DNA from 2 places in the Telluria sp. LT1R51-2 genome. Region 2 is predicted to be linked to the other one. Evidence: predicted binding sites of a transcription regulator. Region 2 holds the regulator's gene; the other holds the start of a gene.
The links. The regulator LexA, encoded in region 2, represses DNA repair genes until DNA is damaged. The targets are predictions, from matches to a motif close to ACTGTATNNNNATACAGT.

Region 1: the regulator LexA is predicted to act here: its motif matches at 8,654-8,671, upstream of AC56LH_RS13635 (error-prone DNA polymerase).

Annotation. Positions count from the first base shown of each region.
Region 1 covers NZ_JCASIM010000001.1:3,073,446-3,084,245, forward strand. The annotation lists gene AC56LH_RS13605 (MFS transporter) at 504-1,055, opposite strand; gene AC56LH_RS13610 (SDR family NAD(P)-dependent oxidoreductase) at 1,075-1,824, opposite strand; gene AC56LH_RS13615 (AraC family transcriptional regulator) at 1,982-2,908, shown strand; gene AC56LH_RS13620 (gluconokinase) at 2,905-3,417, opposite strand; gene cynS (cyanase) at 3,668-4,117, shown strand; gene gntR (HTH-type transcriptional regulator GntR) at 4,124-5,146, opposite strand; gene AC56LH_RS13635 (error-prone DNA polymerase) at 5,437-8,628, opposite strand; gene AC56LH_RS13640 (TonB-dependent receptor plug domain-containing protein) at 8,837-10,800, shown strand, end outside.
Region 2 covers NZ_JCASIM010000001.1:2,970,446-2,981,245, forward strand. The annotation lists gene AC56LH_RS13165 (PhoH family protein) at 1-503, shown strand, start outside; gene AC56LH_RS13170 (inorganic phosphate transporter) at 719-1,729, opposite strand; gene AC56LH_RS13175 (DUF47 domain-containing protein) at 1,751-2,377, opposite strand; gene AC56LH_RS13180 (replicative DNA helicase) at 2,491-3,879, opposite strand; gene rplI (50S ribosomal protein L9) at 3,999-4,451, opposite strand; gene rpsR (30S ribosomal protein S18) at 4,488-4,778, opposite strand; gene priB (primosomal replication protein N) at 4,807-5,106, opposite strand; gene rpsF (30S ribosomal protein S6) at 5,144-5,551, opposite strand; gene AC56LH_RS13205 (DUF6289 family protein) at 5,774-6,001, shown strand; gene lexA (transcriptional repressor LexA) at 6,191-6,820, shown strand; gene AC56LH_RS13215 (tetratricopeptide repeat protein) at 6,869-7,573, opposite strand; gene AC56LH_RS13220 (cystathionine gamma-synthase family protein) at 7,724-8,965, opposite strand; gene purF (amidophosphoribosyltransferase) at 8,968-10,488, opposite strand; gene AC56LH_RS13230 (CvpA family protein) at 10,565-10,800, opposite strand, start outside.

The sequences.
Region 1 (10,800 bases), 100 kb from region 2:
ACGCAAAGCAATAAAGTTTGACACAAGACGCGCGGGCGGACATGCTCTGACAACTTCCGCTTTCGGCCAGGAGCGGTCGTTCGCCAATGAACCAGGAGGAACGCTATGAACATGCTTGCAGCAGTGGGTTTCCTGATTCTGCTATCGGTACTCTGGCTAAGGTTCGGAACTAGTCTGCCGAAGAGATATCAGTCTCGAAAGTGCGAGGGCGCTCAGTGGCGTAGAGCTTTTCCGCAGGTTCCCAAGGACGACATACGAGACTTCCTGTTGCTTTTCACTTCTGCATTTGCCTTTCGGGACAGTGAGAAATTGAAGTTCAGTCCGAACGACCGAGTTTGGGAAATTTATCGCGACTTATACCCAAATCGTTGGGTTGCGGACGCGTTGGAGCTTGAGACGTTCACTGATGACCTGAACGCTAAGCACGGAATTATTCTAGGTGAAATTTGGAGCGAAAAACTGACGCTAGGTGAGGTATTCGTTTGCGTACAGCGCGCTCGCAACTAGGTAACCATGCTCGTTTCGACCGTCCGCAATAGGTCGGTACCGGCCTGTCGCGGCCACCGCCGAATTTTCAACCGGGCAACCTGCAGCCCGGCCGAGGCGCCGATGGACGAGACAGCGATGAACAGCGACATGCCGCGCGCCTGCTCGGCACGACTGCGCGCCATCGCCATCACTAGCGCCAGCACGCCCGGCCCCGCAAACGCCGCGCCGGCCCCCTGCAGTACCCTGGCGACGATCAGCATGCCGGGCGTCGTGGCCAGCCCGCCCAGCAGCGAGGCCAGGACGAACAAGGCGATCCCGCTGCGAAAGACCCGCACCTGGCCCAGCATGTCGCCCAGACTGCCGCCGAGCAGCAGCAAACTACCGAACGCGAGCCCGAAGGCATTGAGCACCCACGTCAGCCCGGCTGGGCTGAAACCCAGGTCATGCGCGATGCGCGGCAGCGCTACCACCACGATCAGCAGGTCCATCGCGAACATGCATTGCGCCGCCAGGACGGTGAGCAAGGCCAGCGAGCGCCGTCGCGAGGTGGGAACGAGACTGGTCATCGTGGAATCCTGCCGGGGCCTAGTAGCCCACACCGCGCACGCCGCCCGCGGCGCGCAGCGATTCGCCGGTGACCCAGTGCGCGTCGCTCGATGCCAGGAACACGGCCACCGGCGCGATGTCTTCCGGCTCGCCGAAGCGGCCGAGCGGCGTCCCGGCAATCAGCATCTTGCCGAAATCGCCGTCAAAGTTGCCGGCGGTGGCGGGTGTGTTCGTGTGGCCCGGCAGGATCGCATTGACGCGGATGCCGCGCGGTCCCAGTTCACGCGCCAGCGCGAACGTCAGCGTATCGACGGCGCCCTTGGTGGCGGCGTACACGCTCGAGGCCAGGTACGGATCGGTGCTCAGGATCGAGCTGATGTTGATGATGCTGCCGCCATCCTTGAACACCTTGAGTGCTTCGCGAATCGCCAGGAAGTAGCCAAGCACGTTGATATTGAACTGCTTATGGAACGCGTCCTCGGTCATCTCGGCCACCATCTCGAAGATGGCCACGCCGGCATTGTTGACGAGGATGTCGAGCGTGCCGTAATCGGCTTTTACGCGCTCGAACAGGCCCGCCACCTCGGCTGCCTTGCTCATGTCGGCCTGCAGCGCGACTGCCTTGCCGCCGGCTGCCTCGATCGAGGCGACCACCGCATCGGCGCCCGCCTTGCTGCTGGCGTAGTTCACGATGACAGTGGCGCCCTGGGCGCCGAATGCACGGGCAATGCCGGCGCCGATGCCGCTCGATGCGCCGGTGACGACGGCGATTTTATTGGTCAGTTTCATGGTGTGTCCTTGGTCGATGTGTCCCGAAGCCCAATGGCGCCGGCGACAAGGACGATGCTACGCAGGCGCGGCGTGCACCACATGCCGGTTCTTCGCGCATGCTTGCCTATTCTTCTCAAAGCCCGTTGCGCCGGCGTGGCCGGTGCTATATTCGGGCATGGATAAAGCGATCACCGATGCGACAGGCAAAGCAGGCAGCGTATCGATGGATGCGCTGCGCGCCATTGCAATGACCGCAGGCGACACCTGGACCGCGACCGGCCTGCCACGGGTGGCGATGGTGCGCGCCGAAGCGTGTTCGAACCAGGTCTATGGCCCGATGCTGCACCTGGTACTGCAAGGGTCAAAGAGCCTGTCCATCGGCGGCCATGTGGTGCACATCGAGGCACCCGGCTACTTCATCGTGCCGGTGGCCTTGCCGGCGCTGGGCCAGGTCACCGCGCAATCGGGCGCTGCGCCGTATCTCGCGGTCAGCCTGGCGCTGGAACCGGCCATCATTACCGCCATGCTGGCCGACCTGCCCGACGCCGGCAAGGTCCCGCATGGGCCGGACGTTGGCGTGGCGCAGGCAGGCCCAGACCTGATCGATGCCTGGCTGCGCATGATGCAGCTGGTCGCGCGGCCTGACGACGTGGCGATGATGGCGCCGCTGATCGAGCGCGAGATCCTGTTTCGCGTGCTCCAGGGGCCGCATGGCGATTTGCTGCGCCAGATCGCGCGCGCCGACAGCCGCCTGTCGCAGGTGCGCCGCGCGATCGACTGGATTCGCGAACACATGGCGCAGCCGCTGCGGGTCGGCCCCCTGGCGGCGCTGGCCGGGATGAGCGTCGCGGCGTTCTATCGCCACTTCAGGGCAGTCACCGCGATGACGCCGATCCAGTACCAGAAAAGCCTGCGCCTGCTGAAGGCGCGCCGGCTGCTGCTGTTCGAGCCGTTCGACGCGGCGTCGGTGGCATTCACGGTCGGCTACGAAAGTGCATCACAGTTCAGCCGTGAATACGCGCGCATGTTCGGCCTGCCGCCGATGCGCGACGTGGCCCGCTTCAGGACACCGGCGCCGAGCGCGCCGGCAGGCAGCGCCTAGGCGCTTGCGAGAATCTGCGCCACCAGCTGCGCCGGCGTATCGCGAATGTCGAGCGTGATACCCGCTTCGTCCGGCTGCAGTGGTTCGAGCGTGGCCAGCTGGCTGTCGAGCAGCGATGGCGGCATATAGTGGCCGGGACGATTGCTGACACGTTCGGCCAGCAGGCTGCGCTCGCCGGCCAGGTGCACGAAGCGCACGTCGCCGCCGGCGCCCCGCAGCAGGTCGCGGTAGCTGCGCTTGAGCGACGAGCATGACAGCACCGCCCCGCCCTCACGCCTGGCCAGCAGGTCGCGCAGCGTCACGAGCCAGTCGTGGCGGTCGTCGTCGGTCAGCGGCGTACCAGCCGACATCCGCGCGATGTTCACGTCGGAGTGATAGGCATCGCCCTCGATGAATTCCACGCCGAGCTGGTTGCCCAGGCGCGCGCCGATCTGGCTCTTGCCGCAGCCGCTCACGCCCATGATGACCCAGGCCGTACCCTTGTTATCGCCCGTTGGTTCTGTCGTCATTGCCTTATGTTACCGCTAACAAATATACCGCGATTGTGCGCTCGCGGCCTGGAAATGTAAACCCGCCACCCGTGCACCCATTTCGGGCGGCTGCGCCCGCGCAGTGCGTAGTTTGCGGGCGTCGTGGTGACCTCTTGCCTGGCTTGGCGGCCTGGTCCATCTGCTTCGCCATCGACCTCCTGCATGGCACGCGCCTTGCTGAGGTAAAGCGTGAGCACGTACATCCCAATCACTTTCTGGAGCAGCCAACATGATTTCATGCCGTGAAGATGTCACCAAACTGATCGTATCCGCGAAAGTCCGCAAGGGCATTAAATGGCGCGACGTGACCGAGGCCACGGGCCTGTCGAAGGAATGGACTACCGCGGCCTGCCTGGGCCAGATGACGCTGACGAAACCGCAGGCCGAAGCGGTCGGCAAGCTGTTCGAGCTGTCGGACGAAGCGATCGCCTGGCTGCAGATCGTGCCGTACAAAGGCTCGCTGCCGACGGCCGTGCCCACCGACCCGCTGATCTATCGCTGGTACGAGATGGTGAACGTGTACGGCACCACGATCAAGGAACTGATTCACGAAGAATTCGGCGACGGCATCATGAGCGCCATCGATTTTTCAATGGACATCCAGCGCACCGAAGACCCGAAAGGCGACCGCGTGAATGTGGTTTTGTCGGGCAAATTCCTGCCCTATAAAACCTACTGATCCCGCTCAGGCGCTTTCGCGGTCGCGCAGCGTGAAGCCAAGGTCGATGCGCCGCTCGGCCGGTTCTTCGCCCCTGATCACCTGCAGCAGCAGGCCGGCCGCTTCGAAGCCGATCTGGTAGCGCGGCGTGTCGACCGTGGTCAGTGACGGCATCATCCAGGCCGATGCGGGCAAGTCATTGAAGCCGCATACCGCGATGTCCTGCGGGATGCGGATGCCTTGCCGCTGGCAGTGGAACACGGCGCCGTGGGCCAGGTCGTCGTTGCAGCAAAAGACGGCGTCGCAGTCGGGCCGCAGCGCCATCAACTGCGCCATCAGGCCGGCGCCCAGCGCGATGGTCGAGCGTTCGGGCACCATCAGCTCGAGGCCAGGATCGGCCAGACCCGCCGCCGCCATCGCGGCGCGATAGCCGTCGGCGCGGCGCAGCGTGCGCTCGTCGAGCTGGGCGCCGATGAAACCGATGCGTGTGTAACCCTTGGCGATCAGGTGGCGCGTCATGGCCATGCCGGCCTCGTACTGCGAAAAGCCGACCGACAGCACGGCCGGGTCATCGGACAGGTCCATCATGGCCACCGCCGGCACCTTCGATGCCGCCAGCATCTTGGCCACGGCGGGACTGCGCACCTGGCTCGAGAACAGGATGCCATCGGGGTTCGACTGCAGATAGGTGCGCAGCAGCTTTTCTTCTTCGAGCTGCGAATAATAGGTATTGCCGATCAGGAGCTGGTACTGGCCAGGGGCCACGGCGTCATGGATGCCTTCGAGGACGGCCGTGAACACGGCATTGGACAGCGACGGCACCAGCACCACGATCACGTGCGACTGCGACGACGCCAGCGCCCGCGCGGCGCGATTGGGCACGTAACCCAGTTCGGCCACGGCATGCTCGACCTTGCTGCGCGTGGCGTCGGACACCAGCTTCGGCTGGCTCAGCGCGCGCGATGCCGTCATGATCGACACCCCGGCCATGCCCGCGACCTGCTCGAGCGTCACGCGCCCCGTTCCCCTGCCCCGGCTTGTCTTGTCCATGCTGTTCCCGTGATATTGACGCATTGACCATTCTATCAACGCGGCGGCCTGCCGCCACAGGAAAGTTGGCGACCAGAAGAAAAGCCGGGGTCAGGTCTGACATTCGGACACGATCTCGACAGTCGAGTAGTCGGAACGAGCTGGCACAGAGCCATGCGCATACTGGGCAAGACACTTTTGGAAGTGGCGAAGGTTGAGGTCGTGTCCAAATGTCAGACCTGACCCCGGCTGTTTGGAAGTGACTAAGGCTGAGGTCGTGTCCGAATGTCAGACCTGACCCCGGCTGTGCATCAGCAGAAATCCCTGCTGCGCGTATCGAGACCACCGAGCAGGTGCGACAGATCCACCAGCCGCTTGGCAACCAAGTGGCGTACTTCGCCCTCGCGCTGCCAGACGCCGTAGACGCCGAGCAGCGGCGCGCTCAGGACCTCACGGCGCTGCTGCTCTACCAGCGATGGCCACACGATCACGTTGACGTTGCCGGTTTCGTCTTCCAGCGTCAGGAACAGGACGCCCTTGGCGGTGCCGGGGCGCTGGCGCACCGTCACCAGGCCGCAGCCGCGCGCCAGCTGGCCGTTCTGAAAATCCATCAGCGTCGACGCGGGCAGGAAGCGCTGCGCCAGCAGGCGCTCTCGCAGCAGCGCCAGCGGATGGCGGCCCAGCGTGAGGCCCTGCGCGCGGTAGTCGCCCACGATCTCTTCGCCTTCGCTTGGCGCCGCCAGCACCGGCGCTTCTTCGCGCGGTACCGTTGGACGCAGCAGGTCCTTGTCGGGCGCAGCGCCGGAGGCTTCCCACAACGCCTCGCGCCGATGACCGGCCAGCGATTGGAGCGCGCCGGCCGCCGCCAGCACCTGCAGGTCGCTGCGGTCCAGGCCCGCGCGCCGCGCGAGGTCAGCCACATCGGCAAACGGCCGCACGGCGCGCGCCTGTTCGATGCGCTCGGCCGCATCGACCTTCATCCCGCGCTGCAGCGACAGGCCGAGGCGCACCGCCGGCTGGCGCATGCGCTCGTGCGGATCGTATTCTTCGAGCGCCGAATCCCAGCCGCTGACGGCGACATCGACTGGCCGCACCTCGATGCCATGACGGCGCGCGTCCTGCACCAGTTGCGACGGGCTGTAAAAGCCCATCGGCTGGCTGTTTAGAAGCGCGCACAGGAAGGCCGCCGGCTCGTGGCACTTGAGCCACGAACTGGCATACGCCAGCAGCGCGAAGCTGGCCGCGTGCGACTCGGGAAAGCCGTATTCGCCGAAGCCCTGGATCTGGCTGAAGATCGCTTCGGCGAATTCCAGCGTGTAGCCCCGTTCGAGCATGCCCGTCGTGATGCGCTCGTAATAGTGTTCCAGCCCGCCCTTGCGCTTCCAGGCCGCCATCGCGCGGCGCAACTGGTCGGCCTCGCCCGGCGTGAAGCCCGCGCCCAGGATCGCCACCTGCATCACCTGCTCCTGGAAGATCGGCACGCCCAGCGTGCGCTCGAGCGCCACCTTCATCTCGGCGCTCGGATACACCACCGGCTCGAAGCCCTGGCGCCGTCGCAGATAGGGATGGACCATGCCGCCCTGGATCGGACCGGGGCGCACCACGGCCACCTCGATCACCAGGTCGTAGAAGACGCGCGGACGCATCCGCGGCAGCATGCTCATTTGTGCGCGCGACTCGATCTGGAACACGCCCACCGTATCGGCCTGGCAGATCATGTCGTAGGTGGCCGTATCGTCGGCCGGGATGTCCTGCATCTCGAACACGTTGCCGTAACGCTGGCCGACCAGCTCCAGCCCGCGCCGCATCATCGACAGCATGCCCAGCGCCAGCACGTCGACCTTCATCAGCCCCAGTTCCTCAAGGTCGTTCTTGTCCCACTGGATGACGCTGCGGTCCGCCATCGCGGCGTTCTCGATCGGCACCAGGCGCGAGAGCTTGCCACGCGCGATGACGAAGCCGCCCGGATGCTGCGACAGGTGGCGCGGGAAGTTCAGCAGCGATTGCGCAAGCGTGGCCCACTGGCGCGACAGCGGCGCCTCGGGATCCAGGCCGCTCTCGGCCAGTCGGCCCAGCAGGTCGGCGCGGCTGTCGAACCAGTGGTGGGTCTTGGCGACCTTCTCGACGATGCCAAGGTCGATGCCCAGCGCGCGGCCGCTGTCGCGCAGCGCGCTCTTGGGGCGGTAGCTGATCACCACCGCCGCCAGCGCCGCGCGATCGCGCCCGTATTTGTTGTAGATGTACTGGATGACTTCTTCGCGCCGCTGGTGTTCGAAGTCGACGTCGATGTCGGGCGGCTCGTTGCGCTCGCGCGAGATGAAGCGCTCGAACAGCAGGCTGGCGCGGGCCGGATCGACCTCGGTGATGCCCAGGCAGTAGCAGACGGCCGAATTGGCCGCCGAGCCGCGGCCCTGACACAGGATGTGCTGCGAGCGGGCGAAGCGCACGATGTCGTACACCGTCAAGAAGTAGTGCTCGTAGCGCATCTCAGAAATCAGCGCCAGCTCGTGTTCGATCTGCGCCTGCACCTTCGCCGGGATGCCGTCGCGAAAACGCCGGTGCGCGCCGATCCAGGTTTCGGCGCGCAAAAAGCTCGCGGCCGTGTGGCCAGGCGGGACCACTTCGTCCGGGTATTCGTAGCGCAGCTCGTCAAGCGAGAACGTGCACAGGCGCGCCACGCGCACCGTCTCGGCCAGCACCTGTGGGGTGTACAGATTGGCCAGGCGCAGGCGTGAGCGCAGGTGCTGCTCGGCGTTCTGCGCCAGCCCGTAGCCGCAGTCGGCCACCGCCTTGTTCAGGCGCGTGGCAGTCAGTGTGTCCTGCAGCGGTTTGCGCGAGCGCACGTGCATGCACACGTGGCCCAGTGCCACGATCGGCAAGCCGTGCTGCCAGCCGACTTCTTCGACCGTGGCGCGGTGCGCATCGTCGAACGCGCGGTGCAGCGACGTCAGGCCCAGCCAGGCGCGGCCCGGGAAGGTGGTGGCCATCCACGCCGCCTGCGCGTGCAGTCGGTCGACGTCCTGCGCCTCGTGCCCCGGATACGGCGGCAGCAGGATCGCCAGGCAATCGGGCATGTGGCGCAGGTGCGCGTTCTCCGGCGCCGGGTCGGCCAGGTCATCGGGGGTCAACAGGTACGTGCCCTTCCCGGCACGCGTGCGTCCGAGCGTGATGAATTCGGACAGGTTGCCGTAACCCTCGCGGTTCTGCGCCAACAGGATCAGCGACGGCGCCGGGCTGCCATCGGGGTTCTGCAAGTGGAAGTGGGCGCCGATGATGAGCGGCAGGCCGGCCTCTTTGGCCTCGGCATGCGCACGCACGACGCCGGCCAGCGAGCATTCGTCGGTGATCCCCAGCGCAAAGTACCCGAGCTGCACCGCGCGCAGGACCAGCTCCTCGGCATGCGACGCCCCTTGCAGGAACGAGAAGTTCGACAGACAGAACAACTCGGCATAGGGCGGCAGAGTCGGAGTTGCGGGAGGCTGGTTGGTCGGAGGCTGTGTCACGCCGGACTCATGTCAAATGACAAATACTGTATAAAAACACAGTATAGCCGACCTTTTTCACCTCAAGCGCATTATTTACCCTAGGAAATTAGTTATGCACCAAAATTGATAATACAAAGTTATACAATCAGAACGTTGTGTTAATGCCACATTGCAACGGTAATCGAAGGATCCATTGATAGTATCCGAACATCCTTCGGAGAAACCTGTGCTCAAACTCAAAATCATGCCCCGTTCCGTGTTGGCCAGTTTGTATGGCAGCACCATTCTTGCTTCCCTTGCCCTCGCCCCGGTCGCCGTCCAGGCGCAAACCGCACCCGCCATCACCACCGACGCCGTCGTGCCAAGCGTGAGCGTCGTCGGCTCGCGCCGCGTCGGCGCTGCCTCCAGCACCGACACCCCGGTCGCCATCGACTTCATCCCGATGACGAAAGCGGCCGAACAAAGTGGCCAGTTCGACCTCGCGCAGGTGCTGAGCAACCTGTCGCCGTCGTTCAACTCGACGCGCCAGACGGGCGCCGACGGCGCCGACCTGATCGACTCGGCCGCCCTGCGCGGCCTGGGCTCGGACCAGACCCTCGTGCTCGTCAACGGCAAGCGCCGTCACACGGTCGCGCTGGTGAACCTGTTCGGCGCGCGCAACCGCGGCAACACGGGCACCGACATGAACGGCATCCCCGTGATGGCGATCCGCGAAGTGCAGGTGCTGCGCGATGGCGCCGCCGCCCAATACGGCTCGGACGCGATTGCCGGCGTGATCAACATCGACCTGAAGAAAAGCCTGGGCTGCGAATCGGTGGCCGGCTACAGCCAGTACACCGAGGGCGACGGCGAGAACTGGCAGGCGTCGGCCTACTGCGGCGTGGCCCTTGGCGGCGGCGTGCTGGGCATCACCGGCGAATACTCGGATCGCGGCCGCTCCAACCGTTCGGAGCCCGGCAACCCGCGCATCATCGGCGACACCAAAGCCGACAACCAGACCATTTATCTGAACGGCGAATTCCCGGCCGGCGCGGGCGGCAAGTTCTACTTCACCGCCGGCGTGCAGCAGCGCGACGCCTCGTCGGCCGCCTTCGGCCGCGAAGGCCTGGGCTCGGAAGACATCCCGTCGCGCAATTCGGCCGCGATGTACCCGGACGGCTTCGTGCCGTTCATCAACGGCAAGGTCGATGACCGCTGGGGCACCGTCGGCTACCGCTGGACGGCCGGCGAATGGAATGCCGACCTGTCGCAGACCTACGGCTACAACCGCTTGAAGTACGACATCGCCAACACGCTCAACGCCTCGATCGCCAACCTCGATCTGCTGGGCGGTGGCCAGGGCCGCAGCGCCGACCGCTTCTACGCGGGCGCGTTCTCGTTCCGCCAGGCGACCACCAACGCCGACATCAGCCGCTTCTACAGCGATGTGTTCAAGGGCATGAACGTCGCGTTCGGCCTCGAGCACCGCCGCGAGAACTACCAGATCTTCGCCGGTGAAGCCGGTTCGTACATCGACGCCGATGGCGTGGGCATTGGCGGCAACGCCGGCAGCCAGGGCTTCCCGGGCTTCCAGCCGGGCGACGAAACCGATACCGACCGTCACAGCAACGCGGCCTACGTCGACATCGAAACCGATCTTACCGACCGCCTCAAGATCCAGACCGCGCTGCGCTACGAGCGCTACTCGGACTTCGGCTCGACCACCACCGGCAAGCTCGCCGCCGCCTACCGCCTGGCGCCGGACCTGCTGCTGCGCGGCTCGGCCAGCACGGGCTTCCGCGCGCCGTCGCTGCAGCAGGCGTACTTCTCGTCGACCTTCACCGACTTCGTCAGCGGCCAGCCGCTGGACGTCGTGCTGGCGCCGAATGGTGGCCGCGTGGCCGCTGCCGCCGGCATCCCGCAACTGAAGGACGAAGAATCCAAGAGCTACACGCTGGGCCTGACCTGGTCGCCCACACAGGCAACGTCGGTCACGGCCGACTTGTACCGCATCGACATCGATGACCGCATCGTGCTGTCGGGCCGCTTTGACGCCGACAACTACCCGGCGCTGGGCGCGACGCTGCAGCAGCTGGGCGTGGGCCAGGCGCAGTTCTTCGTCAACTCGGTCGACACCAAGACGCAGGGCCTGGACCTGACGATCTCGAACCGGTCCACGCTGGGCGCGGGCCGCCTGACGACGTTCCTGGC
Region 2 (10,800 bases):
CCAAGCTCTACAACGAGATCATCGTCACCCGCGTGACGGTGCCGGTCGGTGAAGACATCGGCTTCCTGCCAGGCACCGAGGAAGAAAAAATGTCTCCGTGGATGGGCGCATTCGACGACAACCTCGAAGTGCTGATGAAGTCCGACGGCGATGCCGGTGACTGGGGTCGCGCGGCAACGCAGGACCTGATCCGCTCGCGCATCAAGATCAAGTCGCTCAACTTCATGCGCGGCCGTACGTTCGTCAACAAGTTCCTCATCATCGACGAAGCGCAGAATCTGACGCCCAAGCAGATGAAGACGCTGGTCACGCGCGCCGGTCCTGGCACCAAGATCCTGTGCCTGGGCAATATCGCGCAGATCGACACGCCGTACCTCACCGAAGGCTCGAGCGGCCTGACCTATGTGGTCGACCGCTTCAAGGGCTGGAACCACGGTGGCCACGTCACACTGGCGCGCGGCGAACGCTCGCGCCTGGCCGATCACGCCAGCGACGTGCTGTAATTGTTGTGCCGTCTGCGCCGCGCAGACGCAGTCCTGAAACGCCCGCCCTCACCGGCGGGCGTTTTTTTTTGGCGCAGTCAGCGTTAAATAGTGAAAAGTTGTGCAGTGACGAGCATTACCCTGGTTCAACGCCTGCCCCCAGCGTCAGGCAGCAAACCGCGTCGCATAAAAAAACGGCGCCAATGGCGCCGTTTCCCGTTGCGTTCACACCGCACTTACATGATCTTGGTGCCGATCCACCAGGCCACCGCCGCCATGAAGGCCGACGCGGGAATCGTGAAGATCCACGCCCACACGATATTGCCCGCCACGCCCCAGCGCACGGCCGAGGTCTTGCGCGCGGCGCCCACGCCGACGATGGCGCCGGTGATCGTGTGCGTCGTCGAGACCGGAATGCCGAATGCACTCGAGAGCAGCAGCGTGACCGCACCGCCCGTTTCGGCGCAGAAACCGCCTACCGGCTTGAGCTTGGTGATCTTCTGGCCCATGGTCTTGACGATGCGCCAGCCGCCGAACAGCGTGCCGAACGCGATCGCCGCGTAGCACGAGATGATGACCCAGGCCGGTGGATATTCGGCCGTCGCGCTCGTGTAACCGGCGGCGATCAACAGCATCCAGATGATGCCCATCGTCTTTTGCGCGTCGTTGCCGCCGTGGCCCAGCGAATACGCCGCAGCCGACACCAGTTGCAGCTTGCGGAACAGGTTGTCGACCTTTCTGGGCGTGGACTTCACGAAGATCCAGGCCACCATCAGCATGATGATCGAGCCCAGCACAAAGCCCAGCAGCGGTGCGACGACGATGAACGCCACGGTTTTGATCAGGCCACCCGAGATCAGCGAGCCGGTGCCCGCCTTCGCCACGGCCGCGCCCACCAGGCCGCCGATCAGCGCGTGCGACGACGACGAGGGAATCCCGTAGTACCAGGTGATGACGTTCCACGAGATGGCCCCGACCAGCGCGCCAAAGATCACGTAATGGTCGACCACGTGCGGGTCGATCGTGCCCTTGCCGATGGTTTGGGCGACCTTCATGTTGACCACGAAAATCGCGATGAAGTTGAAGAATGCCGCCATTGCGACAGCGTGCTGGGGTTTCAGAACCCCGGTCGAGACCACGGTGGCAATCGAGTTTGCCGAATCGTGAAAACCGTTCATGAAATCGAATACCAGTGCCAGGAGCACGAGCATTCCCAGCACGTAGATGCTGATGTTGAGATTATCCATGGTTATGCAGGTCTGCGACGCTTACGCGTTTTCGACGATGATGCCTTCGATGATGTTGGCCACGTCTTCGCAGCGATCGGTGACGGTCTCGAGAATCTCGTAGATGGCCTTCATCTTGATCAGGTTGCGCACGTCCGGCTCGTCGCGGAACAGCTTGGACATCGCCGCGCGCATCACGTGGTCGGCGTCCGATTCCAGGCGGTCGATCTCTTCGCACAGCGCGACCATCTTGGCGGCATTATCCATATTGTGCAGCAGCGAGACGGCTTCCTGCACCTTCAGGCAGCAGGCCAGGCACAGCTCGGCCAGGCGTTTGGCTTCCGGCGTCACGGCTTGCAGGTCGTACAGCGAAATCGTCTGGGCCGCGTCTTCCATCATGTCCAGGATATCGTCCATGCGCGTGATCAGCTTGTGGATGTCGTCGCGGTCGATCGGGGTGATGAAACTCTTGTGCAGCAGGTCGACCGTGGCATAGGTGATCTTGTCAGCCTGCTTTTCGATCGTCTCGATCGCATGGGTGCGGGTTTCGAGGTCGTCGAAATTGGTCATCAGGCTGACCATTTCCTGCGCGCCCTTCACGCACAAGGCGGCGTGCTGGTTGAAAAGATCGAAAAACTTGCCCTCGGTGGGCATGAAACGTCCAAACATAGATTCTCCGTATTGACTCTCTGGGATTACGCGGTCGCGCCGGGAATGCGGCCACGCGTAAAGGCGGCCATTAAAACATCAATGGCCGCCTCGGTGTTACAACAAATGGTTATTTAGTCACCTTGGTACACAGACAGGTTGCCGCTGTAATTGCCGAACTTGGTGTACTGGCCGATCCAGGTCAAGCGGATCGCACCAATGGGACCGTTACGCTGCTTGCCGATGATGATCTCGGCCGTGCCCTTGTCGGGCGAATCGGGGTTGTAGACCTCGTCGCGGTACAGGAAGATGATGACGTCGGCATCCTGCTCGATTGCGCCGGATTCGCGCAAGTCGGACATTACCGGGCGCTTGTTCGGCCGTTGCTCCAGCGAGCGGTTCAGCTGCGACAGCGCCACTACCGGGCACTGCAGCTCCTTGGCCAGACCCTTGAGCGAACGCGAAATCTCCGAAATTTCAGCCGTACGATTATCGCCCGGCTGGCTACCCTGCATCAGTTGCAGGTAGTCGACGATGATCAGGCCCAGCTTGCCGCACTGGCGCGCCAGGCGCCGTGCACGTGCGCGCATCTCGATCGGGTTCAGCGCCGGCGTTTCGTCAATGTACAGCTGGGCGTCGTTCATCTTCTGGATGGCGTGTGTCAGGCGCGGCCAGTCCTCGTCGTTCAGGCGGCCCGTACGCAGGCGGTGCTGGTCGAGCTGGCCGACCGAGCCCAGCATACGCATCGCCAGCTGGGTGCCGCCCATCTCCATCGAGAAGATCGCGACCGGCAGACCGGCTTCGATCGCGACGTTCTCGCCGATATTGACCGAGAACGCGGTCTTGCCCATCGACGGACGACCGGCGACGATGACGAGGTCGCCCGGCTGCAGGCCCGACGTCATGCGGTCGAGGTCGATGAAGCCGGTCGGCACGCCGGTGATTTCGCCCTGATTCTCGCGGCTGTAGAGCTCGTCGATGCGTTCGACGACCTGCGTCAGCAGCGGCTGGATCGGATTCCAGCCCTGCTGGCCGCGCGAGCCGGATTCGGCAATGGCAAAGATCTTGGACTCGGCTTCGTCGAGCATCTGCTTGACTTCCTTGCCCTGCGGGTTGAACGCATTGCCCGAGATTTCATCGGCCACCGTGATCAGCTTGCGCAGGATGCCGCGGTCGCGCACGATCTCGGCGTAGCGCCGGATATTCGCGGCGGACGGCGTGTTCTGCGCCATCGCGTTCAGGTATTGCAGGCCGCCCACGTCATCGGCCTTGCCGAGCTGGTTGCAGGCTTCGTAGACGGTGATGACATCGGCCGGTTTGCCGCCGTTAATCAGGCGCACCATCTGTTCGAAGATGATGCGGTGGTCGTAGCGGTAGAAGTCTTCCGCGTTCATGAAGTCGGCAATGCGGTCCCATGCGGCGTTATCGCGCAGCAGGCCGCCAATGACGGATTGCTCGGCTTCGATGGAGTGCGGGGGGATACGCAGGGCGTCGAGTTGCGGATCTGGAGGTGCTGCATTCATGGGCGGGATTATACCTTTTCCGGTCCTGCGACTGGCAATAATGGAAAGCCAAAAAGCAAAAAAGCCGGGCGGACCCGGCTTTTTCAGAACTGCGTGCTCAGCACATGTACAGCGTGTGCTTAGGCAGCTTCGCCCACAACGGCGACGGTGATTTCCGACACGACGTCGGTGTGCAGAGCGACTGCAACCGGGAATTCGCCGGTGGTTTTCAAAGGGCCGGTCGGCAGGCGCACTTGCGACTTCTCGACAGCGAAACCTTGCTTGGTCAGCGCTTCGGCGATGTCGAAGTTGGTGACCGAACCGAACAGACGGCCATCAACGCCGGCCTTCTGGCCGATGGTGACGGTCATGCCGCTCAGCTTGTCGCCTTCTGCCTGGGCAGCCGACAGCTTTTCAGCTGCTGCTTTTTCCAGTTCAGCGCGCTTGGCTTCGAACTCGGCGACGGCGCCGGCGGTAGCGCGGCGGGCCATCTTTTGTGGGATCAGGAAGTTACGTGCGTAACCGTCCTTGACCTTGACGACGTCGCCCAGGTTGCCGACGTTGACTACTTTTTCCAACAGAATGATTTGCATAGTGATCTCCAGATGTCTGACTGTCGTGACCGACGATTAACCGTGGTGCAGGTCGGTGTACGGCAGCAGCGCAAGGTAGCGTGCGCGCTTGATCGCGGTGTCGACCTGACGCTGATAGTGCGCCTTGGTGCCGGTCAGACGTGCTGGCATGATCTTGCCGTTTTCCTGGACGAAGTCCTTCAGGGTGTCGACGTCCTTGTAGTCCACCTGCTCAACGCCAGCGGCGGTGAAGCGGCAGAATTTCTTGCGCTTGAACAGCGGGTTTTGCTGTTTGCGCTTCTCTTTGAGTTTCGCTTTGTTTTTGTCGAACTTTTTACCGAATGCCATTTGAGGCTCCTGTATCTAAATTGCCGGGTTAAGCGGCACTGAAATCAATGATGTGAAACACCAGGGCTTTGCTGTTGCGATTTTTCCGTGCAAGAAATCCGTTGAACCTGTAGCTGGCGCCCAATTCGGCGCTGGCAAACCTGCCCGAAATCTCGCCCGCGGCGAACGCGGGGACTTCGAACGCGACCGACCTGTCGACTCCGGCCTCTTCCTGCTGCGATTCATGCATCAGGACGGCTGAAACGATTGGCACACCGGCCGGGGTGTAACGCAGTACGTCGCGCTCGGCGATGGTCGCCATGAGCTGGAGGTGGTTTGCGCTATGCACCCGGTATTACTGGTTACTACGAATGACTGGGGAAAACTTAAGCAGCAGCAGGCGCTGGCGCAGCGGCTGGAGCGGCTGCTGGCGCAGCGGCTTCGGCACGGTGGCTCTTGGCTGCGTCTTCGCGCTGTACCGATTTCATCATCGGCGACGGTGCGGTTTCAGCTTTTTTCAGCTTGACGGTCAGGTGACGCAGAACCGCATCATTGAACTTGAATGCAGTTTCCAGCTCGACCAGGGTCTCGTTGTCGCATTCGATGTTCAGGCAGATGTAGTGTGCTTTTGGCAGCTTCTGGATCTGGTATGCCATCTGGCGGCGGCCCCAGTCTTCAACGCGATGGATGTTACCGCCGCGGCTGGTCACCGTGGTCTTGTAACGCTCGATCATCGCCGGGACTTGTTCGCTCTGGTCCGGATGGACGATAAACACGATTTCATAATGACGCATGCATTACTCCTTGAGGACGTTTAACAAATGCCCACCTCGGCGTCAAGACGAGTGTGGGAAGGGAAAGCCGGCAATTATAACCCGTCCAGGCGTTGATCGCAACTATCAGGACAGGTCTTCAGGGCCGTCGCCTGTCACCCTATGATGGTCCATGCAGCGACCTTCGCCGTCAGTGTCCGCCGCACCAGAGCGTTGTTCAATCCAAATTTATTGAGGAGTTCCATGAAACGTCATCTCGCCTCTCTCGCCGTCGTTGCCGCACTGGCCATGTCGAGCGCAATTACCACGCCGGTGATCGCTGGTCCTGGAGTCACCACGACCTGGACGTATTATTCCGACGACACATACACTCAAGAAGTTGGCTGGAGGCAGTTTACCTGCCAGGGTCGAACGATCAAATCCGGTATCCAGACGCAGTATGTCGTGACCACCGCAGAAGACTACTGCTAATCACCCGATGTTGAGCAGCACGTAATTCACGCCAATACACGCAGCCGCGACACCGATTTGCGCCTTTTTCAGGTGCTTGCCGTGATGTCGCGGCTTTTTTTGCGATTTTTTTTGGAATACACCTTGCGCGCAGCAGAATACTGTACAAAAATACAGGTTACTTACATAACCGGTTGCTGTAACACATTTATGCTAAAGCTCACTGCACGGCAAGAACAGATCCTGAACCTGATCAAGGAAGCGATCGAGAACACCGGTTTTCCCCCAACCCGGGCTGAAATCGCGTCCGAACTGGGCTTCCGCTCGGCCAATGCGGCTGAAGAACATCTGCAAGCACTGGCGCGCAAGGGCGCCATCGAAATTTCGCCGGGCACGTCGCGCGGCATCCGCCTGATCGGCGCGAGCGTCGAGGCGATCCCGATGCCACCGCCGTCGTTCATGTCACTGCCGCTGGTCGGGCGCGTCGCTGCGGGCAATCCGATCCTCGCGCAAGAGCACGTCGAAGCAACTTATAACGTCGATGCGGCCATGTTCGCGGCGCGCCCGGATTTTCTGCTGAAGGTCAAGGGCTGGTCGATGCGCGACGCCGGCATCATGGATGGCGACTTTTTGGCGGTCAAGAAAATCGACAGCGCCAAGAACGGGCAGATCGTCGTTGCCCGCCTGGGTGATGAAGTCACGGTCAAGCGCTATCGCAAGACGGGCGATTTGGTGGAGCTGCTGCCAGAAAACCCTGACTTCAATATCATTGCCGTCTCGCCGGACGAAGAGTTCGCGCTCGAAGGCCTGGCTGTCGGCTTGATGCGTAGCTGGAACTGATGTCATGGCGCCGGCCTACCCGGCCGGCGCTTTCCCTACCCTCTTCGCTTATTTCGACGCCTTCTTCACCACCGCATTGTGCTGGTTGATGAACGCCTCGGTCGCACTGCGCCATGCCGCAAAATCCGCCAGGATCATCTTTGAACTAACCTTCGCGCCTTCCGCGATGTTCTGCCGCACCTGCTCCAGGTAGGCTGCTGACGCGTCCGCTTCCTGCTTGTTCATCAGCTTGGCGATATCGGCCGGAATCTTCTTCGTCAGCGGCGATTGCGCATTCAAATTGGTCACCATCTTGTTGTAACAATCCTGCCAGCCCGTCACCAGCTTGTTAACGCGGTCGATTTCGTCGTTTACTTTCGACACCGCCGGAATGCGCGGCGACGGGCAGCGGTATTCGCCCGACTGCAGCTCGGCGCCATCATAACCCTTGATCCAGTAGTCGATCTCGGCGCGCCTGGTGACGCGCTGCTCCATGACGACCAGCGATTGGGCTGCGACCTTGTTGCCCTTGGCCGCCGACTTTTCGAACAACGCCTTGGCCGCCGCCTCATCGACCGCGCCCGCCTCGCCATACCAGTACATCTGGCCCAGTTGCTGCTGCGCTTGCGGATTACCGGCATTGGCCAGCTTGGTATACAGCTTGAGCGCGCCCGCGTAATCCTTCTTTTCGAACAGCGCGTTGGCGTCTTCCAGCTCGCCCGCATAGACGGTGCTGGCAATAGTCAGAGAAAGGCAGAGCAGGAAACGTTTCATGGGCATCCGAGGAAAATGACAGGGTGACGATGGCGCATCATAGCCCCCTTTTACAGCGAGACTCAACCGTAAAAATGACAAGGCCGGCATCGCGCCGGCCTTCTTTGCATGGCTTTACGCCACGCGGTAACGCCACGCGGTACACCGTGCTTACGCGTCCAGCGCCTGACGGAAGTCCCCGACCAGGTCGTCGGTGTCCTCGATACCCACCGACACGCGGATCAGCGACTCGGCAATGCCCATGCTGGCGCGGCGCTCGGCGCCCATCTCGAAGAAAATCGTGTGGGCCACCGGGATGACCAGCGTGCGGTTGTCGCCCAGGTTCGAGGCAGGAATCGCCAGTTGCAGGCGGTTGAGGTAATCGAACGGATCGATGGCCTCGTGCAGCTCGAAACTGAGCAGCGAACCACCGGCGCGAAACAGCGACGTGACGATGTCATGCTGCGGGTGCGACGCCAGGCCCGGATAGTGGACCTTCGCGACGCGCTCGTCAGCCTCGAGCATCGTGGCCAGCGCCAGTGCATTGGCGCAGGTACGGGTCATGCGCAGCGCCAGTGTTTCAGCGCCGACGGCGATGTGATGCGCCGCTTCCGGTCCGAGCGACGCGCCGAAGTCGCGCAGCGCTTTCGCCCGCAACTGCGCCATGCCCTGGGCCTGCGCCGGCTGCTTGCGAAAATTCGGTGCGATGTTCGGATACGCGCTCCAGTCGAACAGGCCGGTATCGGTCAGCGCGCCGCCCAGCGCAATGCCGTGACCGCCAATCGACTTGGTCAGCGAATTGACGACCAGCCCGGCGCCCACGCTTTTCGGGCGGAACAGCCATGGCGACGTCATCGTGTTGTCGACCACGTACAGGATGCCCCGCTCACGGCACAGCGCGCCGATGCGGGCCAGGTCCGCCACTTGCGTGCGCGGATTGGCGATCGTCTCGACGAATACGATGCGCGTGTTCGGCGTCAACGCTGCTTCGACCTGTGCCACATCGGTCGCATCGACAAAGGCGACATCGACGCCCTGCCCCGCCACCGTCTGCCACAGGCTGTTGGTATTGCCAAACAAGAAGCTCGACGAGACGATGGCGTCGCCTGCCTTGAGCAGCGCCTGGAACAGCGCGCCGATGGCCGCCATGCCGGTGCCGAAGCACAGCGTGGCGACGCCATCTTCCATCTTGCTGACCTTGTCCTCGAGCGCGCTGATGGTGGGATTGCCCTGGCGACCATAACGGAAGCCCGGCTCCTTGCCCTGGAACACGGACGCCAGCTGACGCGCATCCGCGTAGCCGAACGCGACCGACGTGTGGATTGGCTTGTGCAGCGAACCGTGCTCGATCGGCTTGTGCCGGTCGTTGTGCAGGATCGTCGTGGTAAAGCCGTAGGTCTTTTTCTCGCTCATGCTTACTCGGCTGGAACGGCAGGGTTCAGATTCAGTTGGGTACGGACCTGGTCTTCATCCTTGGCAGCAGGATTGTGACGCGCGGTTTCCTGGCGATCGAGGTATTCCGGGGTCACGTCGCCCGTCACGTAGATGCCATCGAAGCACGATGCCTCGAAGTTCTTCAGTGCCGGATTGACGTCCGAAATCGAACGCTTGAGGGCGTCGATGTCCTGGTAGATCACGCGGTCGGCCGTGATCTCGCGGCAGACTTCCTCGGTCGTGCGGCCGTAAGCGATCAGCTCGTCGCGGGTCGGCATGTCGATGCCGTACACGTTCGGGTACAGCACCGGAGGCGCGGCCGACGCAAAGTACACCTTGCGCGCGCCGGCTTCACGGGCCATCTGCACGATCTCGCGGCTGGTGGTGCCGCGCACGATCGAGTCGTCGACCAGCAGCACGTTCTTGTCCTTGAATTCGGAAATGATCGCGTTGAGCTTCTGGCGCACCGATTTCTTGCGCATGCCCTGGCCCGGCATGATGAAGGTGCGGCCGATGTAGCGGTTCTTGATGAAACCTTCGCGGTATTCCACACCCAGTTTCAGTGCAAGCTGGATGGCGGCCGGACGCGACGAATCGGGAATCGGCATGACGACGTCGATGTCTTCGACCGGGATTTCACTGAGCACCTTGTCGGCCAGGTATTCACCCATGCGCAGGCGCGTGGCGTAGACCGAGGCGCCGTCGATCACCGAGTCCGGACGGGCCAGGTAGACGAATTCGAACGCGCACGGATTGAGCGATGGATTCTCGGCGCATTGGCGCTCGGACAGCTTGCCATCATTGGTGATGAAGACCGCTTCGCCCGGCGCGATGTCGCGCATAAAGCGGAAGCCCAGGCCCTCGAGGGCGACCGACTCGCTGGCCACCAGGTATTCGTTGCCGTTTTCGGTTTCGTTCACGCCCAGGCACAGCGGACGGATACCGAACGGATCGCGGAAGGCCAGCATGCCATGGCCGGCGATCTGCGCAACGACGGCGTAGGCGCCACGCACGCGGCGGTGCACGACAGCGACCGCCTTGAAGATCGCGTCGGCGTCGAGCGAGAAGCCATCGGCGGCTTCCTGGATTTCGTGGGCCAGCACGTTGAGCAGCACCTCGGAATCGGAATCGGTGTTGATATGACGGCGGTCGTTGCGGAACAGCTCATCCCTGAGCTGGGCCTGGTTGGTCAGGTTGCCGTTGTGCGCCAGCGTGATGCCGAATGGCGCGTTGACGTAGAACGGTTGCGCTTCCTCTTCGCTCGACGAACCTGCGGTCGGATAGCGGCAGTGGCCGATTCCGGTGTTGCCCTGCAGCGAACGCATGTTCCGGGTACGGAAAACGTCACGTACCAGGCCGTTGGCCTTGAACATCGAGAACATGCTGCTGTGATTGGTCGCAATGCCCGCAGCGTCCTGGCCGCGGTGCTGCAGCAGCAGCAATGCATCGTACAGAAGCTGGTTGACGGGAGACTGCGAAACGACGCCGACGATGCCACACATGAGGTGCTCCTAAAAGCTTGGGTGCAAAATGACAGAAAACTGCGAATACAGCAAATACTGGTCTGGTAATACGGATTCAGTAATTAATATGCTCCGCGAAGGCAGCGGGCAAGAATGGTTTGACGGTGCGCGCGCCGGTTTCGGCAATGGGTGACAACAGCGCCTCGCGCCAGAATGCCTGTTGCGGGATCTGCGTCATCCCGCACAATATGACGCCGGCCAGCACGATCACAATGCCCCGTGCCAAGCCGAACAGGCCGCCCAGACCCCGGTCCGCCAGCGACAGGCCGGTGGCGGCAACCACCGCACCGA